3 regions of the Paenibacillus sp. FSL R7-0312 genome follow, and region 3 is predicted to be linked to each of the others. Evidence: riboswitches for the same ligand, from Rfam matches in the RefSeq annotation. Region 3 holds a riboswitch; each other region holds the start of a gene.
The links. A riboswitch is a leader RNA that binds a small molecule or an ion and turns the genes downstream of it on or off. The one in region 3 is predicted to bind cyclic di-GMP.
Positions count from the first base shown of each region.

Region 1: another riboswitch for cyclic di-GMP. It lies ahead of MKX70_RS03325 (choice-of-anchor A family protein); the one in region 3 lies ahead of MKX70_RS04835 (bifunctional diguanylate cyclase/phosphodiesterase).
Region 2: another riboswitch for cyclic di-GMP. It lies ahead of MKX70_RS33375 (choice-of-anchor A family protein); the one in region 3 lies ahead of MKX70_RS04835 (bifunctional diguanylate cyclase/phosphodiesterase).

Region 1 is NZ_JBBORE010000001.1:783,598-789,344, reverse strand. Features, by position in the region: gene MKX70_RS03350 (MTH1187 family thiamine-binding protein) at 1-109, shown strand, start outside; gene MKX70_RS03345 (sugar phosphate isomerase/epimerase family protein) at 160-939, shown strand; tRNA gene MKX70_RS03340 (tRNA-Thr) at 1,022-1,093, shown strand; gene MKX70_RS03335 (ASCH domain-containing protein) at 1,290-1,712, shown strand; gene MKX70_RS03330 (hypothetical protein) at 2,150-2,527, opposite strand; cyclic di-GMP riboswitch class I at 3,341-3,433, shown strand; gene MKX70_RS03325 (choice-of-anchor A family protein) at 3,516-5,747, shown strand, end outside.
Region 2 is NZ_JBBORE010000001.1:774,785-783,362, forward strand. Features, by position in the region: gene MKX70_RS03290 (ATP-binding cassette domain-containing protein) at 1-502, opposite strand, end outside; gene MKX70_RS03295 (Gx transporter family protein) at 522-1,085, opposite strand; gene MKX70_RS03300 (NusG domain II-containing protein) at 1,069-1,458, opposite strand; gene MKX70_RS03305 (HD domain-containing phosphohydrolase) at 1,666-3,246, opposite strand; gene MKX70_RS03310 (alpha/beta hydrolase) at 3,697-4,662, opposite strand; gene MKX70_RS33370 (LPXTG cell wall anchor domain-containing protein) at 4,906-5,157, opposite strand; partial or broken gene MKX70_RS33375 (choice-of-anchor A family protein) at 5,956-6,779, opposite strand; cyclic di-GMP riboswitch class I at 6,861-6,950, opposite strand; gene MKX70_RS03325 (choice-of-anchor A family protein) at 7,455-8,578, opposite strand, start outside.
Region 3 is NZ_JBBORE010000001.1:1,160,748-1,169,325, reverse strand. Features, by position in the region: gene secG (preprotein translocase subunit SecG) at 1-18, shown strand, start outside; gene rnr (ribonuclease R) at 250-3,258, shown strand; gene smpB (SsrA-binding protein SmpB) at 3,484-3,963, shown strand; RNA gene ssrA (transfer-messenger RNA) at 4,166-4,530, shown strand; cyclic di-GMP riboswitch class I at 4,946-5,041, shown strand; gene MKX70_RS04835 (bifunctional diguanylate cyclase/phosphodiesterase) at 5,113-7,983, shown strand; gene MKX70_RS04830 (mechanosensitive ion channel family protein) at 8,282-8,578, shown strand, end outside.

The sequences.
Region 1 (5,747 bases), 380 kb from region 3:
AGGAGCACAGAGAGTATCTACCTCGCTTAAAATTGATGACCGTCGTGACAAGTCTTCTACGAGCCGCAGCAAGCTGGAATCCGTGGAACGTAAGCTGCAAGGAGAGTAAGGAGTACCTGTAGTTGTAATCAGATTCAACCTATAAGGAGCGGATCTTTCATGGCAAAGGCCTCACAGCAAATCGGAATTCAAATGTACACACTGCGTGACCAGACAGAGCGCGATTTCCTGGGTACACTGGGCAAAGTGGCGGAGATGGGATACCAGGCGGTAGAATTCGCCGGTTATTTCGGCGTGTCTGCAGGAGAACTGCGCCGTACATTGGACCGGTTGGGTCTTGCTGCGCCTTCGGCGCATGTGGGCCTGGATTTCAGCAGTCTGGATAACATGGAACGGGCGTTAGCCAAAGAAATTGAATATGCGAAGGAACTTGGACTACAATATATGATCACCCCTTCGGCACCGCTTCCGCAGAACCCCTCGATGGAAGATGTGACGGCGGTGATTCCCTTCTTGGAGAAGGCCTCCGCGATGGTCCGTGCAGCAGGCCTGCAGTACGGGTATCACAACCATGATTATGAATTTGCGGAGGTAGACGGCAAAGCAGTCATCGATATATGGCTGGGGCAGATTCCTGCTGAGCATATGTTTGCCGAGTTTGATCTGGGGTGGGTATACAGGGGCGGGGCCCGGCCGATTGACTATGTCTCGCGTTATGCCGGGCGTGTTCCGCTGGTCCACATTAAGGATTTCGGGGCAAATAATGAAGAGACTGACCTCGGGAAAGGGCAGGTTGATTTCGCTAGCGTCTTCGACAAGGCAGAGGAAAGCGGAATTCTGTATTATATAGTAGAGCAAGAGGCTTATGCCGTGTCGTCGCTGGAGAGTGCTAAGCAGGCGCTGGAATATTTCCGCGGGTTGGGGCTTATGCAGGGATAGGAAGAGGTAATAGTCAAAAAGGGTTGCGTTTTCTGCTGAAAGAGTTATAATATTTTTTGTTTGGCAGGGGCAATCCTTTTAAGCTGGTGTAGCTCAGGGGTAGAGCAACGCACTCGTAATGCGTAGGCCGGGGGTTCAATTCCCTTCACCAGCATCCGTAAGAACTCAATAGTGGCGCGGCTTTCCGGGGTTTTGGGGGTCGCGTTTTTTTATTTATTCATCCGATCGTCTACCGGCCCGATGCTTGCTTATGCTTAATACAGAATGCAGGACTAAAATGAAATCAATCTTATTAAACGATTTATATGTTATTCCTAGAGCCTATTTTGTTTATGAGAGGAGGCACTTGTATGAAGTGTCTGACGATTCGCCAGCCTTGGGCAACCTTAATTGAGCTGGGTGAAAAACAGATCGAGACCCGTTCCTGGCCGACGGCTTACCGGGGAGAATTAGCCATCCATGCCGGTATGCAGGTAGATAAGGCCATATGCAGGACAGAGCCGTATCAATCGGTGCTTGCCCGGCACGGCTACACGGCGGATAATCTGCCCTCCGGGGTAATCCTTGCGACCAGCCGGCTGGCTGGTTGCTGCGGGGTTACGCCTCAGCAAGCACAGCAGAACTGGCCGGGCGGGAATGAATATGTGTTCGGCGATTATGCAGAAGGCCGGTATGCCTGGAAGCTGGAGGAAGTCGTTGCGCTGGCTCATCCTATACCTGCCAAAGGGCGCTTAGGTTTCTGGGAATATCCCGTTCTTGAGCAGGAGTGGTGAATCCATTTGTGGCCAAATAAATAAAAATTTCATGCTTATCAGCTGTCAGCGGGTATCATAGGGATATTCAGCGGGTAATCTTCTTATATATATGGAAAGCGGACTCTGCGGTGGTATGCTGCAGGAGCCAGGGCAGAAATGCCGGGAAGGAGCGTATGCATAAGAGATGGGCAGCCTTCTTATCGCATGGCTTTGTATGCTTTGTTTGTTTATTGTGTTTAAGGATCAGGTAAGCCGGAAGATCCTGTATCCCGTAGCGGCTGTGGTTATCTGCGGTACGCTTGGGTATTGGACGATTTTAATGTAATCTTTATCTGGGTATCAGCTTATTTTCAGGTAAGGGATGTAATAGGGTACCCTGAGGTCTTGCCAATCATGGCGGGCCTCTTTTTTATGGGGGAAGTAACGCCGAGAATTAACATAGCCAGAGTTGCTGTTCATCTCAAGGCGGTTGAGTCCGGAGTGCCAAGACCCAAATATCTGCGCATGCGGATAGTAGACTGGGCGGTAATGACATCATCCAGCAGCAGCATCCGTTCATGATAACCCCTGCAGACAAATTTGGCTTCAATGCCAACTTCCAGCTGCTGCTGTGCATAGACCTTCAGACCACGGGCTCTCATCTCGGTGCGGACATCCCGCAGGTCGGCTATGGCTGCACCCGCCGCTGTCCGGAGAACCTCAAGGTAAGGATCGGGTGTGCGCAGCTCTGCGGATAGGATGGAAGCATCGCGTTCAAAGGCGGATAAAATGAGCGGCAGCAAGATATACGATTTCACCAGCATATTGTCCTGGCTCTCTGCTCTGTGCATCAATCTCATCTCCTCCAACGAGAACGTATATTCGTAATTTAACCCGAAGTTCAAAAAAAATCAATGGTATTTAAAAAAAGAGGGCTGTTAATGTGACATAATTCACAATAAAATCGGGAAAATTATTTTATATTAAAATTGAAATAATAAAGTTGTAAATAAATCTGATTAAAAGGAGAATGGCAATGAGTCATGAAGGAAATCTCCGCCGCGGTTTATTGTTTGGGTTATTCCTTAGCGTTCCGCTTTGGGTATCAATGATTGGCTGGATTCAGCTGCTCTAAAAATGGATTTCTGCGTGTGCAGATTTCCAGCCCTCTACACAAACTCCCTAGATATGTCGATTAAAGACTGCTGTGAAAACAGATGAATCTCATAAGGCTTTTACTATATAAGAGCTCTCTTGTATGTCCGGAAACGGGTGGTGTCCTTAAGGAGGATGGCACCCGTTTCTTCAGGTTCACCATGTGAGGTTTGTTTAAGCGAAGATGGGGGGGGCGGGGAGAAAAAGTAGGACTAAAATACTAAATTTTGATATTTGAAATTTAAGGATAATAACTCTGTGAAAAGGAAAAAGTACTGCGGCGAATTAGTGGGATTATCGACCTTTTTCGTCAGGAAGGTATGTTTATAAATTGTATAAAGCCTTATGAATAAAGCGTTTTTTATTTTTTTCATCACAAAAATAGCTGTGAAATGAATTGGAAATATATTGACAATATGCCAAGTGGCATCTAAACTAAAGTTAGTTCTAAAGTAACAAATGTCACAGATTTCTGTTGGGTATTACATAAGCTTTTCCAATTTCATATCAATCATGTACAAACGCAAACCGTTTCGAAAGAGCGGGACGCAAAGTCAGGAATCTGATGCCCCTTAAGTCCGGGCTATGGTCGTCCGGCCGCCGTGAAGCTAACCCTTCGTGGCGGTCTTTTTTTTGTTATAGTTTTGCGACGATTTCATAGAATAGTTGAATAGGAGGTGTAGATTATTGAGAAAAAAATTGCGAAAAGCGGCCGCCTGTATTCTGGCGGGCGTACTGACCGTAAGTAGCGCCTTCACTTGGGGGACGGAGGTAAGGGCAACAGCTGGTGTACCTTACAATCCAACGCCGGTCTTGGGGATTGCCGGGAATTTTAATGCTTTTATCTTTGACGATTTCACGCAAGACAATGATCAAATTGAAGGCCGTCTTGCAGCGGGAGGGAATATTACTCTCTCTGGAGGTTACGGGGTAGCCAGGGCCTACAGGAATTCTTCAGCCACAGACGTACTCGTTGCCGGTAAGAAGTTTAAACATTCGGGTAGCGGAGAAATCTACGGAAACGTTGTGTATGGGGACACCATTGAAGCCAATGAGCCTATTGTGAATATTATAGGCGCGAAGAAGCAGGGAAGCCCGATTGATTTCCCGGCTGAGAAGCAGTATCTGATCTCGCGTTCTGCAGCATACGGGGCATTGTCCGCTACGAAAGAAATTGGCAATAATAATTATGGAACACTTACAATAAGTGCGCCGGATCTTTTCAACGTAGTTCACCTGGATGCGGCAACGCTGGCGAATACAAACAATATTCAATTCAACATTGCCCAGAATGCCACGTTAATTATTAACATAAGTGGAGCTACGGTCAATGTACCAAGTTTCGCAATGAATAACGGCAAAGCAGGTCAAGTGTTGTTCAACTTCTACGAAGCGACCAAGGTGAATATTGCGTATACCACCTTTTTGGGGACGATACTGGCGCCTAAGGCGGATGTCAATTATTCCGGTGCAGAGCTATACGGAACGCTAATTGCCAAGTCTTTTGCCGGCGGAGTAGAAATGCACCTAGGAACATACCAGGGAGATGGACCGCCGCCAAGTCCGACGCCGACCGCAACACCAACCCCCAGCCCATCGCCAACACCAACCGTAACACCAAGCCCTACACCAACAGTGAAACCGACTGCAACGCCGACGGTGAAGCCAACTCCCACACCAACAGTGAAACCGACACCGACGGTAAAACCGACACCAACAGTGACGCCAACGCCGACAGTGAAACCGACACCAACAGTGATGCCAACGCCGACAGTGAAACCAACACCGACAGTGAAACCGACGCCGACACCTAAGTGTACTCCGTCGCCAACACCGACAGTGAAACCAACGCCGACAGTGAAGCCGACACCGACAGTGAAGCCGACACCGACAGTGAAACCGACACCAACTGTGACGCCAACGCCGACAGTGAAACCGACACCAACGGTGACGCCAACGCCGACAGTGAAACCGACACCAACGGTGAAACCAACGCCGACAGTGAAGCCAACACCGACAGTGAAACCGACACCGACAGTGAAACCAACACCGACAGTGAAACCAACACCGACAGTGAAACCGACACCGACAGTAAAACCAACACCGACAGTGAAACCGACACCAACGGTGAAACCAACGCCGACAGTGAAGCCAACACCGACAGTGAAGCCGACACCGACAGTGAAGCCGACACCGACAGTGAAACCGACACCAACTGTGACGCCAACGCCGACAGTGAAACCAACGCCGACAATGAAGCCGACACCGACAGTGAAGCCGACACCGACGGTGAAACCAACGCCGACAGTGAAGCCAACACCGACAGTGAAACCAACACCGACAGTGAAACCGACACCAACGGTGACGCCAACGCCGACAGTGAAACCGACACCAACGGTGACGCCAACGCCGACAGTGAAACCGACACCAACGGTGAAACCAACGCCGACAGTGAAGCCAACACCGACAGTGAAACCGACACCGACAGTGAAACCAACACCGACAGTGAAACCAACACCGACAGTGAAACCGACACCGACAGTAAAACCAACACCGACAGTGAAACCGACACCAACGGTGACGCCAACGCCGACACCAACAGCAGCACCAACACCGACACCAACGGTGACGCCAACGCCGACACCAACAGCAGCACCAACACCGACACCAACGGTGACGCCAACGCCGACACCAACAGCAGCACCAACACCGACACCAACGGTGACGCCAACGCCGACACCAACAGCAGCACCGACACCAACGCCAACAGCTGCACCGACACCAACGCCAACAGCAGCACCAACACCAACGCCAACGGCAGCACCAACGCCAACGCCAACAGCTGCACCAACATCAACGCCAACGGCGGCACCAACGCCTACACCAACAGCAGCACCGACACCAACGCCAACAGCGGCA
Region 2 (8,578 bases), 390 kb from region 3:
TCATGGCGAGAATCGAAGCAAGCGCGACACGCTGCTTCTGTCCGCCCGACAGCTCTCCGGGATGCTTGGACAGCAGATGATCAATGCTCAGCTTCTCGGTATAGAGATCAAGCCGCTGCTTCATCTCTTCGTAGGGCAGACACAGGCCTTCCAGGCCGAAGAGGATATCTTCCTCTACCGTCTGTCCGATGAACTGGTTATCCGGATTCTGGAACACCATCCCGATGCATCGCCGGATGTCTCCAATCGTCTCTTCCTGCAGCGTATGTCCGCAGACAGTAATCTCCCCGGCACTCTTGGGCAGCAGTGCATTCAGAAGCTTGACGAGCGTAGATTTCCCGCAGCCGTTGGGTCCTACAATGCTTACCCATTGGCCCTGCGGGATAGACACGTTTATGTCATGGAGAATCGGATGCTCCGGATCATATCCGAACGAGACTCCCGCAAGCGTAATAACGGCCGGTTCCTCACCGGCCTCTGTATCTTTGTACGATTGATTCATGTTAGTCATCCTTCCGCAGCTAGTGGCCCGGTCCGTTCAGGAACTCTTCAAACAAGGATATTTTGGATAGCGAGTCTACGACATACCGCACGGCGAAGCCGACAGCAATCCCCGTCACAATCCCGGTAATCAGCAGAATCGGCAAGTAGTAGAAAATACTCGTTGAATTGAATACAAACGAGGCCGCAAGCAACTGGCCTGTATTATGAGCCAGGCCCCCTGCAATACTGATTCCGATGACACTGAACCTCTTGCCCCCCAGCTTGACCAGCGCGAACATGACCACAAAACTGAACAACGAGCCGAACAGGCTGAAGAGCAGACTGGACAGTGTGCCAAGCAGAAATGCAGTCAGCAGCGTCTTCAGAATGACGAGCACGAACACATCTCGTCCACGCAAAAAGTAAATACAGGTCAAAATCATAATATTGGCGAACCCCAGCTTGGCTCCGGGCATCAGCCCCATTCCCGCAAGCGGAATCTGAGCCTCGACAATACTCAGCACTACGGCAACGGCCGCGAAAATCGCAATAATGACCGTCCGTTTCAGCGCTGTAGCCGATTCACTACTGGACATAGGCATCTACTTCATCCTCCCCCGACCCGCTTGCAATTTCAACTAATACCCGGTGCGGAAGGCATACTATGGTCTGCTTGGGCAGCGTGATAAATCCAAAGCCGAGACATACCTGATCGGGACAATCCGCATCGTACATCTCAATCCCGTAATCATGCACCTTCAAAATGTTATAGCCCCGATCTGTGCGAATATCAATGGTTTGCTCTTCTTTGGTAAGCGTTACTGTTTTGAACAGCTTGCCGTCTACCGTTATATTGGCCGTAAGTTCCTTGCCCGGCCCACCTTTATCAGCATCATTTGAAAGCCATCTCGGCACAAGAAAAGCGAGCGCAGCAATCAAAACGATAGAAATCAGCAGCACATCTGCGCGTTTCATAGAAATCTCCCTTATTTTTTAATTAAAATCCAGACTTAATAATTATAACGGTCCGCCCGCAATCCTTCAATGAATGTAGTCGTTAATTGTCGCATTTCAATGGCAGTTCACAAAATAGGCACGCAAAGCAGAAGCGGAACCCTCCATAAACTGGATGGCATCCGCTTCTGCAAGAAATATAAGGATAACCGGAAGAACGCTGCATCCTTATCCTGTTTTGACGGTATAGCCTGTTTGAAGAGGTTCCGGCTTCCGCCCAAAGTAAGACAGAAACAAGCCGGCGAATTCCGGGTCCCATTGAGTACCCCTTCCCTGCTCTAGAATAGCCAGCGCCCGGTCGTGATCCATCCCTTTACGGTAAGGGCGGTTAGAAGTCATAGCATCATAGGCATCCGCCACAGCGATAATCCGGCCATGTAAAGGAATATTCGTACCGGCAAGTCCATCCGGATATCCTTTACCGTCATAACGTTCATGATGGGAACGGACGCCGCCCAGATAGGGTACCATCTTTTCGACCGGTTCAATCTGCCGCAGAATATTCTCTCCAAGCACAGGATGGCTCTTAATCTGGTCGAACTCCTCATCGGTCAGGGCTTCTTCCTTAAACAGGATGCTGTCTCTCACCCCAATCTTACCAATATCATGCAGCAAGGCCGTCTTACGCAGATCGTCCAACTGCTGCCCGGTTAGTCCAGCCAGCTGGCCGATAATCACAGAATATTCCGCGACACGCAGGGAATGCCCTGCTGTGTAAGGATCACGGGCATCCAGCGCCACTGCGAGTGTAGTGAAGTAGCTGTCGAGCAACTGCCGGTTCTGTTGCTCCCGGGCCTGCAGTCCCCGGACCATCATGTTAAATCCTGCTACAAGCTTGGAGAATTCATCAGAGTACTCATCCTGCATCTGCACCAGGTAGCCGTCCTTCACCTGATTCATCGCCTGATACAACTCATTAATAGGATGCTGCACACTGTTGGTCAGCAGCCATGCTGCAATGGAGGAGAAGAGGGTGCCGATCAGCAGCACCATACTTGCCCAAGCCCAGTAACTTTGAAGCCCCACCACAACTACAGGACCCTCCTGACCATTCAGGCGAATATGGGTAGCCATGATGAACAGGAACAGCGGAAAGGTGCCGATCAGCATGCAGCTCACCAGAAATTTGGGACGGATAGGTACGAATACATGACCTTCCAGAGAAAAGTCGACACCGTACTGCTCCAGCGCCCGGTTCCTGAATTCTTTGATCAGCGGAATAATGGCCGTACAGGTCAGAAAAAATTCAATCAGCGCATGCATACACGACACAAGAACAGCGCCGCACATAGCCAGAATCAGATAAAAATACGGGATAGTGATCCAGCCGTTGTAGATCATCCAGAAGGTCATCAGGACAGCCGGGAGGGACAAGCCCAGAAGGTGAGGCCCCATAATCCGCTGAACCGCGCGCTTCGGCAATTGATGTGTATGCAGATACGCCTCTTCCAGCATAGACAAAGTAAGGTTATCTTCATACAGCGCAGTGCGTACCGGTCTGATCTGATTGATAAAAACCCCGATCTCCATGACCGCCATAATCACGAATGACAAGGCGAGCACAAGCAAGAGCCTGAAGTATTCGATGCTGCTAATCTCCAGAGAGGAGAGCAGGATCAAACTCCCTACCGCCAGCACCGCTACTGCTGAGCCGAATATATAATTCCGGATCTGATTCCCCAAAAATCTTCTGTATAATCCCATCTGTCCCATCATCCGTCCCGGCCTCAGCCCAATATCGGCTTGCATTTCTATATATCACATGTTATAGTAATATAATATTTGTTTTCGTGTATGATTATCCCCATCAAGAAGATGTCAGGCCGATAAATTACTTGTCTTTATTATCGGCAGTTTGGACACAAAATCTTACGTTTTCTTGCAGTACTTTTCCTTTTTATGAGATTAAATTCGAACATAGCATTCCGATTCGCACTGGCGCGGCCACGGAGCCGCAAGGACAAAAGAGAGGTAGGGCTTTTGTCGTATTGGAAGGATTTCTCTCGCCACACGGCTGCTGGAAATAACAAGGAACAACGACACCCGTTTCGCTCACAAACGGCGGGGGATTCATATACCGATAAGACATGGCTGTGCTGCTTCCCTGACGCAGGGAAAGGCCCCATGTGTGGAACATAATAAGCGCCCGATACCCGCTGTTTGCGGATATCGGGCGCGTCTACGTTCCGGGGACTTTTTTTAGACCCAATCAGCCGCTGCCGGGCTGTGTACATAACGTTCCACGAAGTCGCCTACTGTGCGGATATACTCCCTTTTATCCGTATCATAGGCAAGACCATGCCCCGCTCCATGCACCACCAACTTCTCCTTAGGACTCTTGCAGGCACCATACAGCTCATCCATCATCGCAAAAGGCACAAACTTATCCGCATCTCCATGGATAAACAGAATCGGCACCCGGGCTTTACGCACCTGTTCCAGCGCTGACGCTTCACCGAAATAATAGCCTGCCTTCATCCGCGTTACCAGGCTGGCAATCTGCACAAAGGGGAAGCCCGGCAGATGATACATCCGCCACAGCTGGTAAGTCAGTTGCGCTTTGACTGAGGTGTAGCCGCAATCAGCGACAACGGCTTTGACCTGCGGAGGAAGCTGTTCACCGGCGGTCATTAGCACTGTCGATCCGCCCATAGATACGCCATGCAGCACAATTTGCGCCTCTGGCCCGGTCTCCTGCAGAATAAATCCGATCCACTGCTGATAATCACGGCGCTCCGGCCAACCGAAGCCAATGTAGTCCCCTTCGCTTTTCCCGTGACCTCTGGCGTCGGGCAGCAGTACATTATATCCCAGGTTGTCATAATAGTTTTTGGCGGTTGCCCCCATATCCTTAGCCTTGCCGGAATAACCGTGGGCAATAATTACGGTACGGCCCGCAGCACGCTCTGAAGCCAGATAGTAGCCTCGCAGCTTCAGTCCATCATCCGAGACCAGCTCCACTTCCCGAAAGTTCTGCCGTGCTACCCATTCCGCCCCTTCCCCCCACGAAGCCCCGGCTACCGGCGGGTCCACCTTCAGATCCGGCGTCTTGCCCAGGAATTCTTTGGGTGCCCGCTTAATAGCCACTCCATAAAAGTACAATCCGGCATAAGCCAAAATCCCCGCGACAACAACCAGCACCACTAGCAGGTATATACTCCACATAACGTTCACCCTTTCAGTAATAACCATTTCTTTGAGGAAATGTGTATTCTTGCTTATGAATAATTTGAGCCTAGTATAGCATGGTATCCGTCCAACTAAAAACACCGCCGTCAGTCCGGCGCTGCCTGCTTCGCCCAAGTGGTAAGCTGCGATTAGAATGCGCCCCCGTATACAAAAAGGCTGCTTCCCGGAGAATCTCTCTCCGGCAGCAGCCCTCATCCAAACACAGCGGCTTAACAATAATTATTTGCGCTTGTTCACTCTGGCGGTTCTTCTAAGAAGCAGGCCCAGACCGGCAAGAGCAACACCCGCAATATAGTACGGCGCAGGACTTGATTCACCCGTCTGCGGCAGGGTTTGCTCTGCAGTCACACTGCCCAGAGGAATCTCGTCATCCGTAATGATTTCTTCAGGTGCCGGTCCTGCTACCGGTGAAGGTGCAGGTGCAGGTGCAGGAACCTCCACAACTGGCTGTGGCGCTGTTGTTGTCAGCATCGTCACAACCGGTGATGCTGCCGGCCCGAGAGGAACCGGGTCATCATTAATAGTAGTGTCGGTATCAGTCACAATAGTCCCAATCACTGTCGGAGCGGTTGATGTCGGAAATACGAAGCTTGGGACAAAAACACTCGTGCTGGTTGCTGTCGGTACCGCGGTCGGCGTTGCTGCCGGTGTTACCGTTGGCGTCGGCGTTGCTGTTGGCACTATTGTCGGCGTTGCTGTCGGTGTTGCCGTTGGCGCTACTGTCGGTGTTGCCGTTGGCGCTGTTGTCGGCGTTGCTGTCGGTGTTGCCGTTGGCGCTGTTGTCGGCGTTGCTGTCGGTGTTGCCGTTGGCGCTGTTGTCGGTGTTGCAGTCGGCGTTGCCGTTGGCGCTGTTGTCGGTGTTGCAGTCGGCGTTGCCGTTGGCGCTGTTGTCGGTGTTGCAGTCGGTGTTGCAGTCGGTGTTGCCGTTGGCGCTGTTGTCGGCGTTGCAGTCGGTGTTGCCGTTGGCGCTGTTGTCGGCGTTGCCGTTGGCGTAGGCGTCGCTGCCGGTGTTGCCGTTGGCGTCGGCGTCACTGCCGGTGTTGCCGTTGGCGCTGTTGTCGGCGTTGCCGTTGGCGTAGGCGTCGCTGCCGGTGTTGCCGTTGGCGTCGGCGTCACTGCCGGTGTTGCCGTTGGCGTCGGCGTCACTGCCGGTGTTGCTGTTGGCGTCGGCGTCACTGAAGGCGTCGAAGTCGGTGTCGGCGGATCTTGGCCTTTATACGGAATATGGTGGGATTCTCCCGATCCTGAGAGCGAAGCTCCGATCAGGTTCCCGTTGATTTGACCATTATTAAATTGAATAGAGGCATATGGAGCCAGCACAGATCCCAAAACTCCGATACCTTCGATTTGAAGACTGGTCGCTTGACTGAAGTTATATAACACTTTACTGTTCATAGCGTTATCCTTATTTCCGTTACCATTAATTCCCGTCCCCATATTCTTCATAGTTACTGAAGTGCCGGAGATATTTACTATAGCTGTTGAGCCATCTGGAATCTTAATTCTCAACTCATTTGCACTAGACAGCTTGCTGCCCTCTACAGTAAATATGTTAACATCCGAATTTGTACCTTCCAAAAAGAAATTACCGGAGTTGGCAGTGGTAACCCCATTAACAGGCTGAGAAGCAAGCTGCTGAGATTTCTCACGAAGTAAACTAAACTCGGCTGAAAAATCTACAACATTTATTTTTTGTTGTAAGCTTCCTGTCCCCCCGCGCGGGCCGCCGCTGCCGCTATAACTCCCCCGTAGACTACATCACCCACGGTTTCTCCCTGGGAATAATACAGATTACCACCAGCGATGAGAGAGTATCCTTCCTTCGTTTCTTCACTAGTAAGACTATGTCCCACAGAGTAATTAACATTTAAATCCACGTTTCCGCCAGCAGCTAATCTGCCTTCAATATCACTATGCTTAACATCAACATCTCCCAAGATGAACACATTATACTTGGATGCATTGCCCGGCAAAGAGTTGCCCTCGGCTTTAACTGAGGTGCTCCCCAGTGAAATAATTCGGCCGCTTCCCACAATCAGAACTGCTATAAGTCCGAACACCGTAAGACGTTTGAATTTTTTTAATTGGAACATACAAGCTCACCTCACAGTTAATATAGATATAGGCCACATTTATATAACAAAAAAAGACCGCCGGAAAGAGGTTGCTCTCTTTACGGCAGTCGGACGATCGTTGCGCTCCATCGCGCTTTAGACTCCTGGACTTTGCGTCCCGTCCTTTCGAACGGTTTGCGTTTATACGTCAGTGAAAGATTAGGTTGTGAAATTATGTACTAAATCAAACTTTTATACTAATGTCTATGATATTCATTACTTTGGAACTAATTTTAGTTTATCCGCTATCAAGGCTGATTGTCAATGAAATCCTTTGAAACATCTGGTAATAGATTATATCTACCGATTCACTCCAAAGCACTGTTACAAAAGGTTTTTTTAATTGAAAACATAGCTTTCCCAGCTGAATCCTGATCCTCTCATCGCTCTCGATGGCACCGATAAGGATATTTTCAAACTATGTATAAAGAACTAATTTTAATTTTGAAATTTTAATATATACTCAAGGTCCCATGATCGTAAAGACGCAACTCTTTCTCCTTAGCACATTTGATTTTACGAGGAAATATAATATCAAATGTATATCCCATATAAAAAAGGCTGCTTTGTGGAGAACGTCTTCTCCCAAAGCAGCCTTTTCCCGATTTAGCGGTGATATCGCCAGCCTGTCGGAAAGGATCTTACGAATTGCATTTATTTACGTTTATCTGTTCTGGATCTTCTGCCGAGGAATATTCCCAATCCTGCAAGGGCTAGACCGACCAAGTAATAGGGAGCCGGACTGGACTCACCAGTCTTCGGGAGCGATGCATCCGCAGGTACATTGCCTAACGGAATCTCTTCATCAATGATTGTCACAATTGGCGTTGGACTTGGTGTTGCGCTTGGGCTTGGCGTTAGGGTTGGACTTGGTGTCACCACTAACGGCCGAGGTGTTACTGTTGTCACAGGGCCCAAAGGCAGCGGATCATCAATGATTATTGTATCTGGATTTACAATATAGCCGATTATTGGAGTCGGCGTTGGCACTACATTAATAAAGACGGGCGGTGCAGACGATGGTACTGGTGCCGGTGGTAATGTCGGTGTTGGTGTTGGTGTCGGCGTCGGTGTTGGTGTTGGTTCTGGTGTCGGCGTTGGCGCTGCCGTTGGCGTTGGTGTTGGTGTTGGTGTTGGTGTTGGTGTTGGTGTTGGTGTTGGTGTTGGTGTTGGTGTTGGTGTTGGTGTTGGTGTTGGTGTTGGTGTTGGTGTTGGTGTTGGTGTTGGTGTTGGTGTTGGTGTTGGTGTTGGTGTTGGTGTTGGTGTTGGTGTTGGTGTTGGTGTTGCCGTTGGTGTTGGTGTTGGTGTTGGTGTTGGTGTTGGCGTTGGCGTTGGTGCTGCTGTTGGCGTTGGTGTCGGTGCTGCTGTTGATGTTGGCGTTGGTTCTACTGTCGGTGTTGGTGCCGCCGTTGGCGTTGGTGTTGGTGCTGCCGTTGGTGTCGGTGTTGGCTCTGCCGTTGGCGTCGGTGTCGGTGCTGCTGTTGGCGTTGGTGTTGGCTCTGCCGTTGGCGTCGGTGTCGGTGCTGCTGTTGGCGTTGGTGTTGGTGCCGCCGTTGGCGTTGGTGTTGGTGTTGGTGTTGGTGTCGGTGTTGGCTCTGCCGTTGGCGTCGGTGTCGGTGCCGCCGTTGGCGTTGGTGTTGGCTCTGCCGTTGGTGTCGGTGTTGGCTCTGCCGTTGGCGTCGGTGTCGGTGCTGCTGTTGGCGTTGGTGTCGGTGCTGCTGTTGGCGTTGGTGTCGGTGCTGCCGTTGGCGTTGGTGTCGGTGCTGCTGTTGATGTTG
Region 3 (8,578 bases):
GCCATTGTTATTGAGTAGTTTGCCTACTGTAAGCCTTCGCTCTGTTCTGAATGGAATAGGCGGGGGCTTTTTTGTATGCAGATTTGAGTGTTTGCACATCATAACAGGGATGCCCGGGATTGATTTCGTGTATACTAGGGTATGAAGTATATAAAGGTAAATTTTACTTGGATTTATTTGATGTGGGATAGGACAAGACATACATATATGCCAGCGGCATGAATGCTGCGGAGGGCCGAGGTGACGAAGATGATAACACAAGAAATTCTACTTGATTACATGCGGGAAACCGCTTATAAACCGCTAACGTATGAAGAACTGGTGAGCCATTTCGCAATTGAGGATAGCGAGGCGTTCAAAGCCTTTGAGCGTCTGCTGATTGAACTGGAAAAGGACGGCCGGATTATTCTGACCCGGGGTAGCCGTTATGGCGTACCGGAACGTATGGATCTGCTGCGCGGACGGCTGCAAGCCCATGCGAAGGGGTTCGCTTTTCTGATACCCGATGACCGTGATCATCCCGATGTATACATCCATGCCAATGATCTGAAGGGTGCAATGAACGGTGACATCGTACTGATCCGCATTACCTCGAAGAGCCCGTCTGGCGGGCGTATGGAAGGCGAAGTAGAGCGGATCCTGATCAGAGGCGTATCGCAGACGGTTGGCGTATTCCAGAGCCTGGAGACGTATGGCTTCGTGCTGCCGGATGATAAGCGGATTAACCGGGATATTTTCATTCCGAAGCAGTCCTTCAAGGGAGCGGTTGACGGGGAAAAGGTCGTTGTCCGCATTGTGAACTATCCGGAAGGCCGTGCTGCGGCTGAAGGTGAAATTATTGAGATCCTCGGCCATAAGGATGACCCGGGCGTGGATATTCTGTCGGTTATCCGCAAGCATCAGCTGCCGGAGGCTTTCCCTGCTGAGGTGATGAAGGAAGCGGAGCAGGCACCCGATTCCATTACCGACGAGGAGATTATCCAGCAAGGCCGCCGCGATCTGCGCGGACTGAACATTGTCACCATTGACGGCGCGGATGCCAAGGACCTGGATGATGCGGTGAATGTGGAGCGTCTGGAGAACGGTCATTATAAGCTGGGCGTTCATATCGCCGATGTAGGCTATTATGTGCGTGAGGGCTCTGAGCTGGATAAAGAAGCCTATGACCGCGGCTGCAGCGTGTATCTGGTTGACCGGGTCATTCCCATGCTGCCGCACCGGCTGTCGAATGGGATCTGCAGCTTGAACCCGCAGGTAGACCGGCTGACCATGTCCTGTGAAATGGAATTCGACGAGCACATGAAGGTTGTGAAGCATGATGTGTTCACGAGTGTAATCCGTACTAAGGAGAGAATGACTTACTCCGATGTACGCAAAATTGTTGAGGATGAAGACCCTGAGCTGCTGGAGCGCTATGCTCCCCTGATCGGTGATTTCCGCCTGATGAAGGAACTCGCGATGAAGCTGCGCGATGCCCGGATGCGGCGCGGAGCCGTTGACTTCGACTTTGAAGAAAGCAAAATCATCGTAGATGAAGCAGGTAAGGCTATCGATATTGTGAAGCGTGAGCGTTCCGTGGCCGAGCAGATTATTGAGGAATTCATGCTCGCGGCTAATGAGACTGTAGCGGAGCACTTCCACTGGCTGAAGGTGCCATTCCTGTACCGGATTCATGAAGATCCGGATCCGGAGAAGCTGCAGAATTTCATGGCCTTCGCCGCTAACTTCGGTTACCACGTCAAGGGTCGCGGCAATTCCGTTCATCCGCGTGCGCTGCAGGATCTGCTGGAGCAGATTCAGGGAACCAAAGAGCAGACGGTCATTAGCACGATGATGCTGCGCTCCATGAAGCAGGCGAAATACGATGCCGAGAGTACGGGTCACTTCGGACTGGCTGCAGAATTCTATTCCCACTTCACCTCGCCGATCCGCCGTTATCCCGACCTTGTCATTCACCGCGTCATGCGTGAGGTGGTGGAGAATGGAGGAGCTCTGACGGAGAAACGTCATGAGTATCTGGCTTCGCGGATGCCGGATATCGCCCAGCAGTCCTCCGAACGCGAGCGTGTAGCGGTAGAGGCTGAACGTGACACTGAGCAGCTGAAGAAAGCGGAGTTCATGCAGGATAAGGTAGGCGAAGAATTCGATGCCATGATCAGCAGCGTGACCAGCTTCGGAATGTTCATCGAGCTGGATAACACGGTAGAAGGTCTGATCCGGCTCAGCGCACTGAGCGATGATTATTACCACTTCGATGAAGCCCACATGGCCCTCATCGGTGAGCGTACCTCCAAAGTGTTCCGCATCGGAGACGAGGTGAAGATCCGTGTGGCCAAGGTCAACATGGACGATCATACGATTGACTTCGAACTGGTTGATATGAAGCCGCGCGCGGCTGGCGACCACCGGAACTACGGCGGACGCGGCGGCAAGGCCGGACGCCCTGGTGCCGGCGGCTCCGGCAAGCCATTTGCGGGTAAGGCTGGCGGCGTTGGCAAGGGCCGCGGAGGTAAGGGTAAGCCTGGCCGCGCAGCGGCTGGTGCGGCTAAAGGCGCCGGGAAGGGCAAGAACGGCGGTGCAGCTGCCGGTGCGGCTGGATTCGGCGCCAAAGGTAAAGGCAAGAGCGGCAGCGCTGGCGCCGGTGTCTTTGGCGGTGCAGTTAAGGGCGGCGGCGCTGAGGCTGGCGCTGGTGAAGAGCCGCGCGCAGGTGTAGCGCCGGCTGAAGACGGCGGCGCAGCAGGCGGCCGTAAGCGCGGCCGCGGGCCGGAAGCGGCCGCGCGGCGTGCACTTGCAGCCGCCTCCGCAGCGGGCAGCGCGGCGAAGGCGGACCGCCGGGGCGAAGCCGGCGGATCAGGTGCTCCGCGCGAGCGTGAGCGCGGCAGAGGCCGCGGCGGAGACGGCGGAGGCAGTGCCGGGGGACGCGGCATTGCCTTCGGCTTCGGCTCCGGCAAGGGCGGCTACGGCGCGCCAAGCGGGGGCGGAGCCGAGCAGGCGGGCGGTGAGCTGCGCGGCGTGGACGCGAGCACACGGTTCCGCAGCCGCGAAGACCTCGGCAGCGGCCTCGGAAGCGAAGGCAACGGCGCAGCGCCGGAGGGCAAGAGCCGCCGCAAGAAGAAGAAAGGCGGCGTCTTCATCGGCACTTCTGTGACTCCAGGCAACGTGGAGACCACTAATCCGGCACCGGCAGGCGCTGGCGACAAGAGCGGCAATCCGGAGGGCGGCGGCCGCAGAAAGCGGAAGAAGAAACCTCAGGCCTAGGCAGAATTAATAGAAGGCACTGTTCCTTTAGGGGGACAGTGCTTTTTTAGAATATAAGGGGACTTCTATTTCACCTGAAACGTAGCACTTCCTGACACCCATATGTCAAAATGATTGCTCGGGATAGGGTGATCCTTCCTTGCACTGCCTGCTTGGCTTTTGATACAATATAGACCTGGTGTCCGTTCATAACGGGCCGGGAATTCAATTCAAGGAGTGACTTTCATGGGTAAAAAAGCAGACGGGAAAGTGCTTGCCCAGAACAAAAAAGCTTCCCATGATTATTTTATTGAGGATACGTATGAAGCGGGTTTGGTTCTGACGGGTACAGAGATCAAATCGCTGCGTAACGGCCGCGCTAACATCGGGGACGCTTTTGCTACCATCCGGAACGGTGAGATTCATATTCACAATATGCATATCAGCCCTTTTGAACAAGGGAACCGCGCCAACCCTACCGATCCAACGCGTACACGTAAGCTGCTCATGCATAAGGAACAGATTCACAAGCTGCTCGGTTCCTCGAAGCGGGATGGCTTCACGATTGTGCCGCTGAAGATTTATGTGCGCAATGGCTACGCCAAGCTGCTGATCGGCCTTGGTAAAGGTAAGAAGGAATACGACAAGCGCGACTCCGCCGCGAAGCGCGATGCTCAGCGTGATATCCAGCGTGTGCTGCGCGACAAACAGAAGATCGCCCGCTAGACTGGTAACCACCTGGCGCCCAATTGTTCCAGATTCGACCTTCAATTCCTTTAACCTACGTGTTAAAGTGTTGATAAATGTGCTATACTGTGTAAGTAAAACTTATTGCTTCTGAACAGCCATCTTGATCAAGATAGCTGTGAACCGGATCAGCATGTATGCTTGTCATTGATCCGTTAATCCGAAGCGCCCTTTCTAATGAGGGGCCGTTCTTGGATTCGACGGGGATAGTTCGAGCATGAGTAGCGAGTAGTGGGGACGCGTCCGCTTCATCAACGCTAAAGCCTATTAAACGGCAAACAACAAAACAACTACGCTTTCGCAGCCTAAGAAACTGTGCGCGTGCTTCTACCCTGCATCGCCCATGTGACAGGGATAGGGGCTAACAAGTAGTGGGATACGCTGTCTCATCTCCGCCTGCGGTGAGCTGAAGAAGACAATCAGGCTGACCCAACGTATAGCCGGTTACGGGGCGATACTCGGGTGACATCAAATCCGTGACTACACTCGTAGAAGCTTATGTGCCGTTATCTTCGGACAGGGGTTCGACTCCCCTCGGCTCCATATGGAGTATCAGTGAAGACACCTTTAGGGGTGTCTTTTTTCATTTCGGCGGCTGTTTTGGACTATACGTGGTGGTTAAAAGGCTTGCTGTGACGCGGTTTCGGGGGCTTGCTGTTAATGGATACAGTGAGTTTCACTGAGGCTATACGGAGACCGGTGGCTTTGGCCTCCACGTAACCCGTGATAAATATGCTCCCCCTTCGGCGTGTGTTTTCGCCTTCCATACCCATCATCCGCCCTTCGATTTTGACCAAAGAAGAGATCGTTGCAGTCTGAGCACTCCTACCTGCTATAAGTTGATATGAACGGTGCCATACGGAAATGTAGAAATTGGTTGTAACACCCAGCAGTATCAACTATAATTAGTGTCAGCTTGTAGATTAATGTCGAATAATGTATTGTCTTTCAGATAATCTCAATAATAATAGGGCACACTCGTTGAAAAACGGGGTCGCAAAACTACAGGGGCTATCACATGTCCAATTTGGATATGTTATGCCAGCCAGTTACCGAAGGCAAGGAAACCTCTCCTTTTCGGGAGAGTTTTTTTGTTGCAATGGGCCTGATTCATAAGGTGGGAGAACAGTGAGTATATTTAATAAGTCGATTGTATTTATCATAGCTCTGATTATTTTTGGACTACTAGGTAATATGCTCAGCCTATCCCTATTGCTGGGGGTCAATTTTATCTTCGGTAGTATATTCACCTTTTTGATATTGCGGATATATGGTCTTAAATGGGCTTTAGTGGCATCGGTTATTGTAAATGGTTACACGTTGTTTCTTTGGAATCATCCTTACGCTATGCTTGTTTTTGTGCTGGAAACTTTATTTGTCGGCGTCTTCTACAGAGGGAAAAGGATTGTTCTTTTTGATAGCCTATATTGGATGATTTTAGGGATGCCTCTCATATGGGTATTCTATCGTTATGCCCTGGATATGAATTTTACCGCTTCCCTGCTGGTTGTGCTTAAGGATGCCGTGAATGGTATTTTAAATGTATTGATTTCCAGTTTAATCTTTACTTATCTGCCTCTTCTTAAATGGCCATCATTCCAAAAACGCAAGATGTCGAGCTCTCTTCATGATGTGCTTTTCAACATATTTGTCACGTTTACCTTTATAACTTTGCTTCTGGTGACGGTGATGATCGGTCATGAACAGTATCACAACATGAATGAAAAAATAAAGTCAGAGACTGAACGAGATTCCGCTATCATCCGCAATGATCTTACAGAGTGGGGAGAAGTTCATGTTGCCGCAGTGAATACTTTATCGATGGCGGCGGCTGAGAATAGGATGGAAGAGATCGATTCCTTGCAGCGCCAAATGGCTTATCTACTGGCGTTATATCCGGATTTTACTACTTCATACATTGCTGATCGCAACGGAGTTACAAAGCTGTTCTCTCCATTACTAAATAACAAAGGAAAGTCAACGATTGGCTTAAACTTCTCGGATCGGCCTTACTTTGAATATATGAGAGAAAAACACCAATTCGTTGTTTCCGATGTGTTTCTTGGAAGAGGTTGCGTTAACGAACCCATTGTCGTTGTGGGCTCCCCTATTATGATTAGCGGCGAATTTACAGGGGCGGCCGTAGGTGTGCTCAATCTTAACTATGTTACAACGGAGTTAAAAAAGCTGGCGAATAATAGACTAATGAATGTCACAATCGTAGACCGGAATGACAGGGTTATTGCGAGTACTCGTGATGATCTGGCCGTTATGAACCCGTATAACTGGGCAGAAAGGGGCGAAGCAAGTGAAATAATTGGCGGTTTGTATCACTGGTTCCCGGATGCTATCAGAAATCCAATGAACAGATGGGGAGAATCCTCCTATTTCAAGATCATGACAATTCCGGAACTGGGTGATTGGAGTGTTATTGTCGAGGCACCAATTGCCCCCTATCGTGACCGCTTGTATAGCTACTACATAAAAATATTCAGTGTTTTATTGGCCTGTGGATTGATATTTATTTTTATTTCTAATGTGATCAGTGAAATCATTGTTCGACCGATTAAGCTTTTAACCCACACAACCACTAATTTACCTGAGAAAATAGCCGAGAACCAGAGCGTGAACTGGAAAGGCAGCTTTATACAAGAAATTAATACGCTTATATCTAACAGCAAGGATACGGCCACCAGACTTCAAAGCATGTTTGCTGAGATTCAACTCCTCGCCTATTACGACTGCTTGACCGGTTTACCCAATAGAGTCAACTTTAATCAACGGTTACAAGCTTACTTGAAGGAAGCCGACGACCATGGTCACACAGCCGCAATCCTGTTCATCGATGTCGATCGGTTTAAGATGGTAAATGATACGTTCGGTCATACAAAGGGCGATCAGTTATTAAAGCTGGTAGTTGTGAGGGTTCAAGAATGTCTTGGTCAGGATGCGATCCTCTCAAGAATGGGTGGAGATGAATTCATCGCCTTACTTCCCAATGTGACCCGTGAACAATCGGAACAAATTGCCCAAGCTGTTCTTGCGGCATTTAAGATACCCATTTCGCTAAGTGATCACGAGGTGTATACTACACCAAGTATTGGTATCAGCCTCTTTCCAACGGATGGAGACAGTGAGATGGAACTTATTAAGAATGCAGATCAAGCGATGTATATGGTTAAAAAGACAGGGCGTAATGGTTACAGTTTCTATGAGGGGAAGCTTAATACGTCATTGTCAAACCAAATGAGCTTGGAGACGATGCTTCATAAAGCTTTAGATAATCATGAGTTTGAACTATTCTATCAGCCCCGGATGGAATTGAAGACAGGCCAAATTATCGGACTAGAGGCTCTGATTCGATGGCGCCATCCAGTTCAGGGCATGATTAGCCCCGCGGAATTTATACCGATTGCCGAAGAAAGCGGACTGATTAGCCCCATTGGAGAATGGGTGTTACGGACAGCTTGTTCGCAAAACAAAGCTTGGCAGAATGAGGGCTACAAGCCAGTCTGTGTCTCCGTTAATCTATCCGTAAGGCAATTTAAGGATAAGGATCTGGTTCGGAACATCTCTGGCATCTTGAACGAGACCCAGCTTGATCCACGATACTTGGAGCTGGAGATTACTGAAAATATAAGTATGAACAATGAAGAACAGGTACTCTCCACTTTACAGGAGATAAGAAAGTTAGGCGTTAAGATCTCCATTGATGATTTTGGCACTGGGTATTCTTCATTGAACTATCTTGTGAACTACCCAATCGATTTCCTTAAAATTGATCAGTCCTTCGTTCGTAACATTCAGAGCCAATCCAACGATGTGTCCATTGTGAAAGCTATCATTTTCATCGCTCATAGCATCGGTTTAAAAGTTGTCGCGGAAGGCGTCGAAACGGAGGAACAATTGAACTTGCTGCGTGAATTGGAGTGTGATGATGTCCAGGGATATTTAATAAGCAAACCGGTACAATGTGAAGAGGTAAGGAATTTCTTATAAGGGAGTGCCGATAAGCTGCCTTTCTATGTATTATGGTGTCGTACGGGGGGCTTCTAGGGTGACATCAAAACTGTAACTACACTCGTAGAAGCTTATGTGCCGTTATCTTCGGACAGGGGTTCGACTCCCCTCGGCTCCATCTTATTATCAGTGAGATCACCTTCTTATGGTGGTCTTTTTATTTTTAGCAGAACTGCTTGCTCTATCGTCTAACCAGATTGTTTTTGTTTTAATTTTGCTTAATCCCTGACAATAATCTATAATTGTAGGCTAATATGCACTCTGTCAGGAGGAAATGATGAATTTTATTAGAGAGCACCTAGCAGGATATGGAGCGAGCGACCAAATGGTTGTGTATCTCTCGAACATCATCATGGTCTTATGTATTGCTGTACTCTCTGTAACGGCCAATCTTGTAGCCAAAAGAATCGTACTTAAGATCATTATTCATATTATCAATAACAACCGGTATACGTGGGATAATATTTTTTTGGAGAAAAAAGTATTTCACAAGCTGTCGCATCTCGCTCCAGCCTTTATCATCTATTACGCTGCGCCTATTTTTCCGCTGTATCAATCTTTTATTGTAAAGGTT